DNA from 4 places in the Arthrobacter sp. SLBN-83 genome. Region 4 is predicted to be linked to each of the others. Evidence: riboswitches for the same ligand, from Rfam matches in the RefSeq annotation. Region 4 holds a riboswitch; each other region holds the start of a gene.
The links. Region 4 has a riboswitch for cyclic di-AMP ahead of FBY30_RS16535 (LysM peptidoglycan-binding domain-containing protein). Riboswitches for the same ligand answer to the same signal wherever they lie in the genome.
Positions count from the first base shown of each region.

Region 1: linked by a shared signal. The riboswitch ahead of FBY30_RS20615 (hypothetical protein) and the one ahead of FBY30_RS16535 (LysM peptidoglycan-binding domain-containing protein) in region 4 are both predicted to bind cyclic di-AMP.
Region 2: linked by a shared signal. The riboswitch ahead of FBY30_RS02335 (C40 family peptidase) and the one ahead of FBY30_RS16535 (LysM peptidoglycan-binding domain-containing protein) in region 4 are both predicted to bind cyclic di-AMP.
Region 3: linked by a shared signal. The riboswitch ahead of FBY30_RS06465 (glycoside hydrolase family 16 protein) and the one ahead of FBY30_RS16535 (LysM peptidoglycan-binding domain-containing protein) in region 4 are both predicted to bind cyclic di-AMP.

Region 1 covers NZ_VFMX01000001.1:683,046-686,843, forward strand. The annotation lists gene FBY30_RS02980 (glycosyltransferase family 39 protein) at 1-1,881, shown strand, start outside; cyclic di-AMP (ydaO/yuaA leader) riboswitch at 2,052-2,212, shown strand; gene FBY30_RS20615 (hypothetical protein) at 2,218-2,964, shown strand; gene FBY30_RS02995 (glyoxalase superfamily protein) at 3,145-3,561, opposite strand; gene upp (uracil phosphoribosyltransferase) at 3,607-3,798, opposite strand, start outside.
Region 2 covers NZ_VFMX01000001.1:524,480-528,277, reverse strand. The annotation lists gene FBY30_RS02345 (metal-dependent transcriptional regulator) at 1-398, shown strand, start outside; cyclic di-AMP (ydaO/yuaA leader) riboswitch at 538-749, shown strand; gene FBY30_RS02340 (M23 family metallopeptidase) at 760-1,581, shown strand; cyclic di-AMP (ydaO/yuaA leader) riboswitch at 1,710-1,887, shown strand; gene FBY30_RS02335 (C40 family peptidase) at 1,958-2,647, shown strand; gene FBY30_RS02330 (NlpC/P60 family protein) at 2,810-3,595, shown strand.
Region 3 covers NZ_VFMX01000001.1:1,418,837-1,422,634, forward strand. The annotation lists gene FBY30_RS06460 (glycosyltransferase) at 1-834, opposite strand, end outside; gene FBY30_RS06465 (glycoside hydrolase family 16 protein) at 967-1,869, opposite strand; cyclic di-AMP (ydaO/yuaA leader) riboswitch at 2,087-2,233, opposite strand; gene rpsF (30S ribosomal protein S6) at 2,614-2,919, shown strand; gene FBY30_RS06475 (single-stranded DNA-binding protein) at 2,990-3,565, shown strand; gene rpsR (30S ribosomal protein S18) at 3,692-3,798, shown strand, end outside.
Region 4 covers NZ_VFMX01000001.1:3,525,327-3,529,124, reverse strand. The annotation lists gene FBY30_RS16555 (glucose 1-dehydrogenase) at 1-303, shown strand, start outside; gene FBY30_RS16550 (DUF1810 domain-containing protein) at 340-783, opposite strand; gene FBY30_RS16545 (DNA alkylation repair protein) at 806-1,336, opposite strand; gene FBY30_RS16540 (TraR/DksA family transcriptional regulator) at 1,333-1,692, opposite strand; cyclic di-AMP (ydaO/yuaA leader) riboswitch at 1,982-2,152, shown strand; gene FBY30_RS16535 (LysM peptidoglycan-binding domain-containing protein) at 2,156-2,998, shown strand; gene FBY30_RS16530 (protein adenylyltransferase SelO) at 3,094-3,798, opposite strand, start outside.

The DNA.
Region 1 (3,798 bases), 2.8 Mb from region 4:
TTTGGTTCCTCCGACGCCGCGAATGCCATCACGGTGGACAAGCCGCCGGCCGCCCTGTGGATCATGGGGCTGTCAGTCCGCATTTTTGGCCTGAGCTCCTGGAGCATCCTGGTTCCCCAGGCGCTGATGGGGGTTGGCACTGCCTGGCTGCTGTATCTCGCGGTGCGGCGGGCCGCAGCGCCGGCTGCCGGTGAGGTTCGGCTCGCGCACCGGGCAGGCCTGCTGGCGGCGGCGGTCCTTGCCCTCACCCCGGTGGCCACGCTGATGTTCCGGTTCAACAACCCGGACGCCCTGTTGGTGCTGCTCATGACTGCCGCCGCGTACGGGGTCCTGCGCGCAGTCCAGGAGGACCGGCTGCGCTGGCTCCTGCTGGCCGGGGTGTTCCTTGGCTTTGGTTTCCTGGCCAAACAGCTGCAGGTCCTCCTGGTGGTTCCGGGATTTGCCGTGGCCTACGCGGTGGCGGGCCCCTCCGGGATGTGGCGGCGGCTGCTCCGGCTGGTTGCCGCGGCGGCAGCCATGCTGGTTTCCGCCGGATGGTGGCTGCTGGCTGTGGAGCTGACTCCGGCGGACAGGCGGCCCTACATTGGCGGGTCGCAAAACAACTCCATCCTGGAACTAACCCTGGGTTACAACGGGCTGGGCCGGTTGACGGGCGACGAAACGGGCAGCGTGGGCGGCGGTAACGGCTGGGGTGTTCCGGGCCTGTTCCGGATGTTCAACAGCGAGTTTGGCGGGCAGGTTGCGTGGCTCCTGCCGTCCGCACTCATCCTTGCGGCGGGGCTGCTATGGGTGGGACGACGGGCCCCGCGGACAGATGCCGTCCGCGCTTCCGTCATCATCTGGGGCTCGTGGGTCCTGGTGACGGGCCTGGTGTTCAGCTTCATGGCCGGCATCATCCATCCCTACTACGCGGTGGCACTGGCGCCGGGCATCGCCGGACTGGCTGGCCTGGGCGGCGTTCTGCTGTGGCAGCACCGCCGGGAAGCAGCTGCGTGCATCTTCCTGGCTGCTGCGGTGGCCATGGCAGCCGTGATGGCCTTCTACCTGCTGGGAACCACGTCCGCCTACGGCCCATGGGTGCGCTGGCTGGTGCTCACCGGAGGTTTGGCGGCCGCAGCAGGTATCGGGCTCAACAGGTTCCTGGGCTTGCGTTCCGTGCAGCGGACGACGGCGGCCCTCGCCGTTGTTGCGTCGCTCGCCGGCCCCCTGGCCTACTCCTTCACCACCGCGGCGACGGCGCACAGCGGGGCAATCGTCAGCGCAGGGCCAGCCTCCGGCTTCGGCGCCGGCGGACGCGGGCCGGGAGGCTTCAGTGCAGCCGGCCGAAACACGTCCGGACGGGGCACGGGGCAAGGCTTCCCCGGGCAGGGATTCATGGGACAAGGCTCTGCAGGACAAGGTTCTACAGGACAGGGCTCTACAGGACAGGGCTTCCAGCAGCAGGCCAACCCCGGTGGGACTGGGGGGACTGGCGGGACAGCCCAAGGCGGAGCCGGATTTGCCGGCGGCCCCGGGGGCGGCATGGGCGGACTTCTCGGCGCACCCACCCCGTCGGCGGATCTTGTGGCCGCGCTCAAGGACGGCGCATCCAATTACACGTGGGCAGCAGCGGTAGTGGGCTCCAACAATGCCGCCGGGTACCAACTGGCAACGGAACTGCCGGTAATGGCGGTGGGCGGCTTCAACGGCACCGACCCCTCCCCCACCCTGGCGCAGTTCCAGGACCTCGTGAGGCAGGGAAAGATCCACTACTTCATCAGCGGCGGAACCATGCGGTCCACCTCCGGTTCGGATGCCGCCGGGCAGATCGCGCAGTGGGTGTCGGAGAACTTCACTCCGCAGAGCATCGGCGGCACTACTGTCTACGCCCTCGCCAGGTAACAACAGCCCCCGGCGTACGCAAAATAACGATTGGACGGGGCGCCCGCAGCAAACCGGCGCGCTGGAGATCGTGACATCCGTTACCTAAATGTGACATTGACGTACTTTTCCTGTACCGTCGATTGGGTGCGGCTCCCGTTCGGGCCGCATATCCCGGGTTGACGCCAAGCTCTGCCGCTTCCCCGGATTCCGATTGAGCAACGGCAGAGGCGGGGGACCCACCGTCCCGGGCAATGAACGCCCTTGGGGTTAAGCACGCACGTGATCTTTCCGTGCGGCCGGATGCCCTCATCCGAACCCGACAGCTAACTCCGCAGGTGTGAGAGGCGATCAATCATGTCCAAAAACACGGCAGAATCACGCCTGCATGCCAAGGCTAAACACCGGGCAGAGCAGCAGGCAGCTACAAAGCCCGCCAAGAAAACCAGCTTCGGCACGCGAGCCGGGATCCTCGCAGCATCCTGCGCGGTGCTGGTGGGGGTTGGCGCGGCAGGTCAGGCGACAAGCAGCATGACTCCGGTGTCATCCACCGATTCAAACTCTTCCACGGCAGCGGCCGACGCCCAAATGAGCATTGAGAAGAGCGAAATCCGTTCCAACCCGGCATCCTCGGTTCCGGCTGCAATCAGCGTGGCGCCCCAGGCAGCGGATCCAGCCCCCGCGCCTGCACCGGCAGCCCCCGCAGCTGAAGCCCCGGCTCCGGCACCCGCACCTGCTCCGGCACCCGCACCCGCTCCGGCACCCGCACCTGAGCCTGCGCCCGTCGTCGCGGTTAATGATCCGGCCGGCGCCCAGGCGTATGCAGCTGGCCAGCTGGCCACCTTTGGCTGGGGACCTGACCAGATGCAGTGCCTGCAGACGCTGTGGACCAAGGAGTCGGACTGGACCACTACGGCCACCAATCCCAGCAGCGGGGCCTACGGCATCGTCCAGTCCCTGCCTGCCGAGAAGATGGCCAGCGCGGGAGCCGACTACCTGACCAACTACCGCACGCAGATCAACTGGGGCCTGGATTACATCAAGAAGAGCTACCAGTCCCCCTGCGGCGCACTGAACTTCCACCTGGCACACAACTGGTACTAGGCACCCCTCCCCTGGCGCCAGCGCTTGAAGTGGGAACCACCCACTGAATCTCCCCACCTTTGGGGGCGCACGACGGCGCGTCCCCAGCACCCGCCGTCGTACTCCTTGTTGACGGGGCAAAGTTGAGGGATTCCAGCAAACCGCGGGCCGCATCATCACGATGCGGCCCGCGGTTTGCTTTCAACTGTTGCCTTGCCCGGCGTCCTGCGCACTGTTGTCCTGCCCCGTATTCCGCCACGGGATGTACTGGACGGCCCACTTGTTGCCGTCCGGGTCGGCAAAGTAGACGAAGTGGCCCCAAGGCAGCACCTCGATATCACTGACGTCCACGCCATTGTTCTTCAGGTGGTCGTGCGCTTTTTGGATGTCATCGACCACCATCTGAAGGGTGGTCCCCGTGCCGGGAGGAGCGTCCAAGAGCCCCTCGCCCATGCAGATGGAGCAGGCAGAACCGGGCGGCGTCAGCTGGACAAAGCGGACGTCGTCCGAAGGCCGCTCGTCGTAGTCGGCATTGAAACCCACTTTGTTGACATAGAAATCCTTGGCGCGGTCAACGTCGGATACAGGGACAAAGACAAGTTCGAGTTTCCAGTCCATCCGCACAGGCTAGCGGGGGGGACACCGATCGAAAAAGGGTGAAAACTACCCTGCGATGCCGTAAAGCCGGTCGCCGGCATCGCCCAGGCCGGGAACGATGTAAGACTTCTCGTTGAGCTTCTCGTCGATGGAGGCCAGGACGATGTGCACGTTGGCGTCGCCCAGTTCCTCTTCCAGCTTGGCCAGGCCCTCCGGGGCCGCCAGCAGGCAGATGCAGGTGACGTCGGACGCGCCCCG
Region 2 (3,798 bases), 3.0 Mb from region 4:
GCCGCTGGGAACATGTGATGAGTGAGCGGGTGGAGCGGCGCATCTACGAGATGCTGGACCACCCCACCGAGTCCCCGTACGGCAACCCCATTCCCGGCCTTGCCGCGCTGGGCGGCCAGCCGGCCCCCGGCTTCGGTGACGGCGCCATCAGCCTGGTGGAGGCGATGAAGAGCTATGCGCCGGCGTCGGGCGTGACCATCAGCCGCCTCGCGGAACCGATCCAGGTGGAGCCGGAGCTGCTGGCGCAGCTGGACGAAGGCGGAATCCGGCCCGGGGCTGCCGTGGCGCTGGAACGCGTGGGCGATTACATCTCGGTGCGGGTGGCCGGGATTGAAGGAGCGCTGGAGCTTCCGCCCGAGGTGGCCGCACATGTCTTTGTGGCCATCGAACAGGGCTAAAGCCGGGCTGCCATACCCCGCGCCTGCCCTTCAACGCAAAGATAACGGAATTGTTACCAAGGGTCTTAAGCCCCTATAGTAGAACCAGTCGTTGAAACTTAAGCGTTACCTGATCCGGAGCCGAGCTCTGCCAGCGGGTCAGGTGCACGAGTCGTTACTGGCAGAGGCGGGGGAACCACAATCGGCAGCGGGGGACTGCCTTGGGGTGAAGTCCGTCAGCAGCAAGCCTCTCCAGTGAAGGATTCTTCCGGGAATACCCCTGCGCAGAAGCTTGCCCCTGGCGGGCCGGGTCTTTGATCTCTCTGACCCGAATCCGACAGCTAACTCCGCAGGCTTCTCCAGAGAGGAACCCTTCTTGACCATGCAGACCCCCCGGGGACGCCGCCGTGCTGCCGGCCCCCCTTCGGCGCCGCGGGTTGTCGAAGCTGCCGCAGCGGAGCGTCCCCGCGACCTCCATCGCGACGCCCGCCGCCGCCGGGGTCCGTTCCGCCAGATGACGGAGTTTGCCGCTGCCAGCGGCATAGGTCAGAAGGCCGGCATTGCCCTTGCGGCCACCGGCCTGGTGCTGACCGTAACCGTGCCTGCCACGAGTCCCGTCATGGCCACTGACACCGCCGGTAGCTCCCCGGTGGCAGCCTCTTCCGTAACGCCCCAGCCCCAAATCTCCGCCGATATCGGTGCCCAGATCGACTTCAGCCGCTCGGCAGTGGTGACCCAGGCGGACCCGGACGGAAAGCTGAAGCAACTCCTGAGTGCCCAGTCGGCCGGCTCCGTAACGCGCGCCGCGTCAGCCGGCACCCTGGCCGCACCGCTGGCCTCGCTTGTCACCGCTTCCCCCTTCGGCTACCGGGTCAGTCCCATCACCGGTGGTTCGGGCGACTTCCACCGGGGCCAGGACTTCGTGGCGCAGTGCGGGACCTCCGTCCTGGCCGCTGCCACCGGGACCGTGACCTTCGCGGGCTGGCATCAGTTCGGCGGCGGAAACCGGGTTGTCATTGACCACGGAAACGGGCTGGAAACCACGTACAACCACCTGTCATCCTTCAACGTCAAGGTGGGGCAGACCGTGTCCCGTGGGGACGTTGTGGCGCTGAGCGGCACAACCGGCGCGTCCACCGGCTGCCACCTGCACTTCGAGGTCCAGGTCAACGGCGAAGTGGTCGATCCCATGGGCTGGTTGTAACCGAATGATTGTCCACTCTCAGATCGCTGTGACCCGCCGTGACCTGAATGTGACATTGAAACAAAACTGCTGTACCGTCTAACTCGCGTCAACTTTTCCGAAGTTGACGCTCTTGAGTGGATTGCCTAACTCTGCCACCGCTCAAGGTCCGTTCGCATTTCATCGTCTGGCAGGGGCGGGGGAACCAATTTTGGCCTTCATCCAGAAGGCCTTGGGGTTAAGTCACAAGCTTCCCAGGAAGCAGCGTGGCCGGGTGACTCCCATCCGAATCCGACAGCTCACCTCGCAGGCATTGGGAGAGGCTACCTTCGTGTCTTCACGCCATAATTCTGCGCGCCACCGTGCGCAAACGGTTCGCACCAACCCCTTGGATGCCGTGTCCAAGGCCGTGAGTGCAAATGCCGGGACCGTAGGCCGCCAGGCTGCCGTTGTGGCAGCCGCATCGGGCCTCATCCTGAGCATGGGCCTGCCGGCCACCGCTGCAGACACCACTGCCGGTGTCTCAGCTTCCACCGAATCCGGTTCGGCCCAGACGGCCCTCGCCGTCACCGCTGCCCCCACGGCCACAGTTTCCTTCGAGCGTCCCGTGGTCAAGACCACTGCTGCTCCAAAGGTGGAAGCTGTGCGTACGCAGTCCACCGACACGGCAAACCGCACCGCTACTGCTGCCGCCGCCGCCGGCCAGGACGCCTCCCCGGTCACCAAGACCGCCGAGACCGTGTCCTCCGCAGCCACCTCAGGCATCGCAGCCATCGCCTACACCGGCATCGGCCACTCGTACGTGTGGGGCGGCACCAGCCCCGTCACCGGCTGGGACTGCTCCGGTTTCGTGCAGTGGGTTTACGCCCAGGCCGGCATCAGCATTCCCCGCACCAACGCGTGGAGCATCATGACCCCCACCTCCGCACCGCAGCCCGGTGACCTGGTTGTCCAGAACGGCGGCGCGCACGTTGGCATCTACGTCGGCAACGGCATGATGATCAGCGCACTCAACCCCTCGCAGGGCACGCTGCTCCACTCGCCTGCAGCCACCGGTACCTCGTCGTACTACCACCTCAACAAGTAGTTCTTGGGCTCCATGCTCCAAGGGCTATTTCTTTGCCCAAAGCTTTTTCGCTAGAAACCACATCCCCGTTCGGGACGCGCCGGCGTACCCCCAAGATGCCGGCGCGTCTATGACCCTTTGCCTGCCTACACGCGGTCGCAAGGAAAACGAAAGAGAGAACTGATGACGACTCGTGCTACCGCACGGCACCGCGCCGAGGTCACCAAGACCAACTCGATCGCTGTCATTGCCAAGGCTGTCAGCGACAACGCCGGCGGCATGGGCCGCCAGGCCGCGGTCATTGCCGCTGCTTCCGGTTTGGTCCTGACCAGCGGCATTGCGGCGAACGCCGCCGACGCAAACGTCAAGCGCGACTCCGCTCCCGCCTCCGCGCTGGAAGTTGAATCCGCGGTCGACGCCCCGATTTCCGCCGCTTCCACCATTGCCATCAGCTTTGAGAAGCCCGCTGTGACCACCACGCCGGCCCCGGTCGTCGAGCCGGAGCCCCAGGTTGAAGTGCAGGAAGCTGCCCCTGCTCCCGCCGCGGAGCCTGCTGCCCAGCCCGTTGCCGCTCCCAAGGTCACGGCCAAGGTTGCCACCGCCACTGCCCCGGCCGCTCCTGCAGCCCAGGCTTCCGCCAGCGGCAAGGGTGCCGCAATCCTCTCGGCCGCCTACGCCCAGCTCGGCGTCCACCAGGACTGCACCATGCTGGTGACCAACGCCTTGGCCGCCGTCGGCATCCACTTCCACGACTGGCCCGCCGGGTACCTGTCCCTCGGTGACACTGTGCCCGCCTCCCAGGCCCAGCCCGGTGACCTGATCTACTACGCCGATGGTGGCGGAGGAATGGCACACATCGCTGTCTACGCCGGAAACGGCATGGCCGTACATGGTGGCTTCAACGGCAACGACACCGTAGTCTTCAGTGCAAACGTGGGCTCCGGACCGGTGTTCATCCACGTCAGGTAAGCACCCCACGTCCGGCACAGGCGACAGCCCGTGCCTAATGTCCAAGGACCCCCGCCCTCGTGGCGGGGGTCCTGTGCTTTTTAAGGCAGTTCCCGCAGGCGGGGACGGCCTCCCGGCGTCGCCGTTTTCCGGGACGGTACCAGGGCGGCGATTACCTGATTTTGCACTTCTCTGTTTACTCTTGTGATGTCGATCCATAGCCC
Region 3 (3,798 bases), 2.1 Mb from region 4:
GAAAACGTCCAGGATGGAGGGCACGTTGGCCAGGACATCCACCTGAGGGCCGGCCAGTGCCTGCACAGCCGGTGTCGGCCGCCGCCCCGCGATGACGAAGCGGGCGTCCGGGACCTCCTGCCACACCTGGGGCGCGATCTTTTCAACCAATACGGTGGCGCTGTCCACATTGGGGGCGTAGTTGAGGCTGCCCGCGAAGCAAACCACGGGTACGTCCGGCCTCCGCCGGGGTCCGGTGGCCACTTCCGTTCCGTTGGCGATGCTCCTGACCGGCCTGCCCAGCCTGGCGGACCACGCGGCAGCATCCTGCGCCCCGACGGTCAGCAGGCGGGCTCTTGGCGGCAACTGCCGCTCAGCACGCGCCGCCAGATCTTCACGCAACCGGTAGGCGGCCCGGAAGGTCCGGGCGATCGCTGTGTCCATCCCGGCCCGGATGGACCAGGGGTCCACCGTCTGCAGCACCAGGGGCCCGGTGACGTGATGGGACAGGAAGAGGGCGTGCGGTCCGTGGATAAGTGTGGCGTCCTGGCCGGCGGACAGGCGTGCTGCTGCAGCTCGGGCGGACGGTGTGGCACGCCGTTGTTTTCCCAAGCCGGTGAGGCCGCCCAGGGACCGCACAAAGGCTGAAAGTTCTTCCCGGGGTGCCAGTTCGTACACTGCTTCACACCGGTTCCTGATGTCTGCCGGAACCGGGACGGGGCCGGAGAACGTCAGCAGCGTGACGGCAACATCCGCAGGAAGGTGCAGGATCACCTCGTACGGAATCATGGAGCTTCCATCGCCCAGTTCCGGGTCCCGGTTGGGCACGCTTTCGGTCACGTACAGGAGCTTCATTGCAAGAGTGTAATGGATCACACCCCGCGTGGAAGGGTTGCTTTGGGCAACCTTGAGGGAAACCACAGGAAAAGCAGAAGGACGACGGCGGGAGGTCCCGCCGTCGCCCTTCACCACCAGGTGCGTGGCTTGCTACTGCCAGGCCCGCACGTAGTCCACCAGCATCTGCGACTGCTGGCCGTAGGCCGGGTTCGTGGACGAGGCGCCGACGTTCAGCACGATGTACTGCGGAGCGTTTCCGTCGTTCGTGGGGTAGGACTTGACCTTGATCCCGTCGAAGTACACATCCGAGGAGTTGGCCATCCGGTGCAGGCCGAACGTGTGGTACTCGTTGGCCCAGTTCCCGCCCACGCCGCCCTGGTTTTGGGAGCCGGAAGTGGAATGGTAATTAACGGTCATCTTGGCCTGGAGCACCTCGGCGATGTCGTTCTCGCCGGTGGCCGGCCAGGACTGCCCCGTGGTCCAGAACGCGGGCCAGTTGTAGAGGCCGTTGGCGTTGCCGGGGAACTTGATGCGGGCCTCCACGTAGCCGGTGGTGAATTGGAAGCCCGTGCCTGCCCCGCCCTTCGGGTTGGTCGACACCAACGCCCCGGAGGTGGAGGATGCCAGGCCCAGGGCAAGGTTTCCGTTGGCCACCGAGACGTTCGCGGGGCTGGTGGTGACCTTATTCATGGTTCCGCAGCCGGGGGAGAACCAGCAGCCGGACCACGCGGCCGTGTCCAGTCCGCCGCCGTTGAAGTCGTCGGCAAACGCCAGGCTCCAGTTCCCGGGCACTCCGGTAGGCACCGGGGCGCCACTGTTGGCGAGCTGGGCTGCGGCGGGCGCCACGGCGATGGGGGCTTCGGGGGTGGCAGGGGCGGCGGGTGCCGGTGGCTCTGCGGCGGCAGCGGGCTGGGGAAGCGCCGGGACCGGCGCGGGAGCGGTGGCCGGGGAGGGCGCCGGAGCCGGCGTTGCGGGGGCAGGAGCAGCTGAAGGCTCCTGTGTAGGGGCATCGTTTACGGGGACACCACTGCCGGTGTCGGAGGCGCTCGCCACCCGGGCTACATCTGTGGGATGGGTACTGTGTGCCAAACCGAGGCCCAGGGAAGCCGCCCCGAGAAGCGCTGCGGCGAGGCCGGCAGCGAGGGGCCACGGCCGCCGCGCGGCGCCTTGTTTCGCTTCGGTGGAAGGAAGGAGGGGAGAGCTGGAAGCTGTCTCGTTTTGATAACGGGGCGCTGGGTCGGCGCTGTGTTTGCGGTGTGCGGGCATGGGGAAGTTACCTCTCAACGCCTGCGGAGTTAGCTGTCGGGTTCGGATGAGGCATCCGGCCGCGTGCGCGGCTTCACCCCAGGGCAGGCGCAAGCCAGGCCCGTGAGACTTGGGTTCCCCGCCTCTGCCTGGTACTTGGTGGATCACCGGAAGCGGCAGAGTTGGGCGTCATCCGGGATTGGGGCCGGCTGGGGGCGGCCCCCGCTCGACCGTACACGAACCCGGCGCTAAAATCACAATTAGGTAACGGGGCTCACGCGGGAGGCATGCGGGAAGTCCTCCGAGCTGGAGGCAGCCCGGCCTCTGGCCCGGTTTTCCACATAGCAGCACTGGGGCTGACTGTCCCCGGAACCACGCGGCTAGCCTTTGAGTCAGGCACAGATCGCCTATCGGGTCCAAATGCACTAAGATAGTGAAGTCTGTGCTGCGTCCTGCCTCCGTTCCGGCGGCAAGGCATTGCACGGAATCGCAAATGAACCTCCTGTTACGGAAATGCCGTAACCGCTTAGCCCAAAGGAGGTGGGTTCACATATGCGTCCTTACGAATTGATGGTAATCATCGACCCCGAGGTCGAAGAGCGTACCGTTGAGCCGTCGCTTCAGAAGTTCCTGAACGTCATCACCAACGATGGTGGAACCATCGAAAAGGTTGACATCTGGGGCCGTCGCCGTCTGGCTTACGACATCAAGAAGAAGTCCGAAGGTATCTACGCCGTGGTGAACTTCACCGCCAAGCCGGAGACCGCCAAGGAACTTGACCGCCAGCTGTCTCTTAACGAGACCATCATGCGCACCAAGATCACCCGCCCCGAAGAGCAGAAGGTTGTTGCTGAGTAATTCAGCCGTCTTCATTCTTTACCCCGCAGGAAACGCACTCTTCACCCAGGATCGAACAAGGAGGCAGTAGATGGCAGGCGAGACCACCATTACGGTCATCGGTAACCTCACCAATGACCCGGAATTGCGGTTCACACCGTCCGGTTCGGCAGTAGCGAACTTCACCATCGCTTCCACCCCCCGCACCTTTGATCGCCAGTCCAACGAGTGGAAGGACGGGGAAACCCTGTTCCTCCGCGCCGCTGTCTGGCGTGAAGCAGCCGAGAACGTCGCCGAATCCCTGACCAAGGGAATGCGCGTCATCGTGACCGGCCGCCTGAAGAGCCGCTCCTACGAAACAAAAGAAGGCGAAAAGCGCACCGTCATCGAGCTTGAGGTCGACGAAATCGGCCCCAGCCTGCGCTACGCCAACGCCAAGGTCAACCGCACCCAGCGCTCCGGCGGACAGGGTGGCGGCGGCTTCGGCGGCGGCAACAGCGGCGGTGGCTTCGGAGGCGGCAACTCTGGTGGAAACCAGGGCGGCAACTCCGGCGGAGGCTGGGGCGGCGGCAACCAGCAGGCTGCACAGGATGATCCCTGGGCCACGCCCGGTGTATCCAACGCAGGCGGCTGGGGCAACGGCCCCGATTCCGAACCTCCCTTCTAAAACCCAAACAACGGCCCGGCGCCGGAACTGCCAAGGTGTGCAACGCACTCAAAGCAGCTATCGCTGCCGGACCACCACCATCCCGTGGATCAATGTCCACGGGCTCCCTAGAATAGGAGCTCCACGATGGCTAAGGCTGAACTCCGTAAGCCCAAACCAAAGTCCAACCCCTTGAAGGCCGCTGACATCACTGTCATCGACTACAAGGACGTAGCATTGCTGCGCAAGTTCAT
Region 4 (3,798 bases):
ACCCTGGTGGACTATGCCACCACCAAGGCCAGCATCAACAACTTCACCAAGGGGCTGGCGCAGCAACTGGCCCCCAAGGGCATCAGGGTGAACGCCGTGGCCCCGGGCCCGATCTGGACCCCGTTGCAGGTCAGCAGCGGCCAGCCCAAGGAGCAGCTGCCGGAATTCGGGCAGTCCACCCCCCTGGGCCGGGCAGGACAGCCCGCGGAGCTGGCACCCGCCTACGTCTTCCTGGCCTCACCCGAGTCCAGCTATGTGGTGGGCGAGACGCTGAACGTCAACGGCGGAAGCCCCACGCCTTAGCAGGGCCCCCGGCCTGGCTGACCCGTCAACTTGGGGTCAGTCAGCGGCCTGGGCGGCCAGGATTTCGTCGGTGGCAGGATCCGGCTCGCCGTCGAAGAACTGGGCCAGGACGGTCTTGAACACTGTTTCTCCGGGTGCCGCCCGGAGAAACAGTGTCATGGACGACCGGAGCTTTTTGGCATCGATGCCGCCGAAAATGTCCTCGGCGGACTGGTCGGCATGGTTCGCCAGGACCAGCGCGCACTCCAGCAGCCGTGGTCCCAGTACCTCGTGGTCCAGGTAGGCGCGTGCCTCGGCGAGTGACGAGATGGCGTACTTGCGGGACGTTGCGCTCTGCCCCAGGCCGGAGATCTGCGGGAAGACGAACCACATCCAGTGCCCGGATTTCCTGCCGACCTGCAGCTCCCCCAGCGCCTGGTCATAGGTTCCGCCGCTGTTTTGCGCGGCAACAAAACGGTCAAGGTCAAAGTGCTCGTTCATGTGGATCTCCCGGTTTTCGAGGTCAAAGGGGCAAATCGTTTTCGAGAGCCGCTGCCGCTGCCTGAAGCTGCGGATCCGGGTCGTCCCGCCACCTCGCAAGGACCACACCGGCGCGCTGCCGCTCGCGCTCCCCGAGGCCGGACAGCAGCGGCACCAGGACGTCGGCAAGGAGGGGTTTCGCCAGCTCAGCCGCCTGGGCAGAACGCAGGAAGCCTTCCAGCCGGGTCAGGTCCGAGTGCCGGAGCAGGCGCACCCTTGACTGCAACAGCACCACGGCCGCCAACCGGCGCTCAAACACCGGGCGGGAGCCGGGCCTGGGCTGTCCCCACAGGGCGGAGGCAAGCATCACCGTGGCGTCGTGGTCCAGGTCCTTGAATTTGCGCAGCGCATCGCGCACCGTGCCGCGCACCGCTCCGATGGAGGAGCCGTAAGAGTCCATCGCCCAGCCCAGCCGGTTCCCGACGTCGTCCGCCCGGTACCAGGCGCCCTCGTTCTGGAGGGTCCGGTCAACGAACTCCACCGCCGCGGACACCATGTCCGCCGAGCCAGTCATCGTCCCCGGCCCGAAGACGCGTGCAGAATACAGAACGGCGTCCATGGCCGCGCTTCCAGCCTGCCTTCCGCAATGGATTGTCCACACACTGCACAGATGCCATAGGTTCCCCCGGCCAGGCGGGCCAGCGCCGCGTCAATCTGGTCCAGGCCGGCCGAGCTCTGCTTCAGGAGCGCCGAAGCCTGCGAAAGCTCGAAAGCGATGGTGGCCCCTTCGGGATCGTGCTCGTCATCGACATTGGAGTCCTGCCGGGCCGAATTCGCCGCCGCGATGTCAGCCCGCAGCGCCGGCAGCAGCTCCAGCCGCCGCGCCCGCTCCTCTTCGAGCAGCTCCCGGAACCGGTCGAAATCTGGCATGGAAACAGCCTAGCGGTCCGACGGCGGAGTGTCGGAATGGAAACGGCCATTGCGATGAGGGGGCAGCACTGTGACCGCGCGTCCGTATCCGTAGCGTTACCTGTCCTGATGCCCTGGCATTAGACGAGGTCAAACCCGGCCGCCGATAACATCCAAACGTTTGCGGAATTCGAGAGCGGGACCTCGTATGTTATCCAAATGTGACAATGCCGCCGCATGTGGGTTATGGTCTTCAGGTGTCCCTCTCAGTCGGGACATTCCCATCAGTATGCCGAGCCCTGCCGCTGATCATGGGATACAACCGCTCCAGCTGGCAGGGACGGGGGAACCAAGTTTCCGCGGCCACTTGTGGCCTTGGGGTTAAGTCGATAGCGCCTCCGTCCGTTACGGGGTTGCTTCCGGCCGGGTATCTCCAGCCCGAACCCGACAGCTCACCCCGCAGGCATGGGAGAGGCGATCAACCGTGTCAAAAAATTCCACCACTGCCCGTCACCGCGCAACTCCGGCCCGCTCGATTGTTCTCGAGGGCCTCGCCGTGACAGCCAAGTCCCAGGCCCGCTCGCTGGGCCGCCCCGCGCTGGCAGTTGCTGCAGCGTCCGGCATTGCCTTCGGCGTCGGCGCGCCGGCCCACGCCGGTGTCACCGGCCCGGACACCACTGAAAAGACCAACGTGCAGGCCTACTCCGCACCTGCCGCCCCCGTTGCGGCTCCGGCAGCGGCAGCAGGAAGCGTCCACACCGTGGTTTCCGGCGATACCCTCGGTGCCATCGCGTCTGCTTACGGCGTCAGCCTGAACGATGTCCTGTCCGCCAACGGCCTGGCCCTGTCCTCGGTCATCTACCCGGGCGACCAGATCCAGATCCCCGGTGCCGGCTACACCGCGGCACCGGCTCCGGCTCCCGCAGCAGCACCCGTGCAGACTGCAGCCGCCGCTCCGGCCAACACCGGCATGAACATGTCCTACGCCTCGGCCACCCCTGTGTCAGCTCCCACCGGCACGGGCACCGGCGCTGCCATCCTGGCAAACGCCTACGGCCAGCTGGGCATCAAGCAGGACTGCACCGCCATGGTTGAGAAGGCGCTGCGCTCGGTGGGCAAGTCCGTCGGCGATCTTGCCCCCACCCAGTTCTTCCAGTACGGCACCATGGTAAGCGCTCCTGCTCCCGGCGACCTGATCATCACCTCCGGCCACGTGGGCGTTTACGCCGGCAACGGCCAGGTTGTCAGCGGCGGCGTGAACGGCTACGACACCCAGGTGCACTCCATCAGCTGGCTCGGCGGCTACTCCGCGGTCCGCGTCGCCTAATCTTCGCGCAACCGCGCAGGCATAAAAAGAAAGGGCGGCAGCCGGTAAAACCGGCTGCCGCCCTTTTCCGCATCCGCCCTTCGCATCTGCAGCTGTCAGGTCCCGCAGAAGGTCATGTAGTTGCCGAAGTCTTCAGGGGCGCCTTCCGCGTAGCGTTCAAGCCCGGGCCGTTCGGTAAAGGGGTCGCTGACTGCCTCCAGCAGTTGCTGCAAGGGGGACAGGTTTCCGCCCGTGGCAGCGGCCAACGCCTCCTCCACGAGGTGGTTCCTGGGGATGTACGCCGGGTTGACGCTGTCCATCAGCTCCGCGTCCGGTTTCAGTGCCTGCCACCGCTCTGCCCAGGAATCAAACGCAGCCAAATCAAGGACCATGCCGCGCACCGGACGAAGGTCGCCCCGGGCCGCCTTGCCAAGGTTACGGAAGAAGAGGGTGTAATCCACGGGTCCGTCCTTCAGGATGGCAATGGTGCCGTCCACCAGCGCGGACATGGTTTCCCCGTCACTCTCCCCGCTGCCGAGGCCGAGTTTGGCATTCATCCCGCTGGTCCATGCCCTGCTGTATTGCCCCCGGAACCGGCCCAGCACCTCCACCGCCGGGGCAACCGCCTGCTCCTGGTCTTCGTGGATAAGCGGCAGCATCGCCTCCGCCAGCCGGGCAAGGTTCCACTCGGCCAGAACCGGCTGGTTGGCGTAGGCGTAGCGGCCACTGACGTCGATCGAACTGTAGACGGCGGCGGGATTGAACGCGTCCATGAACGCGCAGGGGCCGTAATCGATGGTTTCCCCTGAGATGGTCATGTT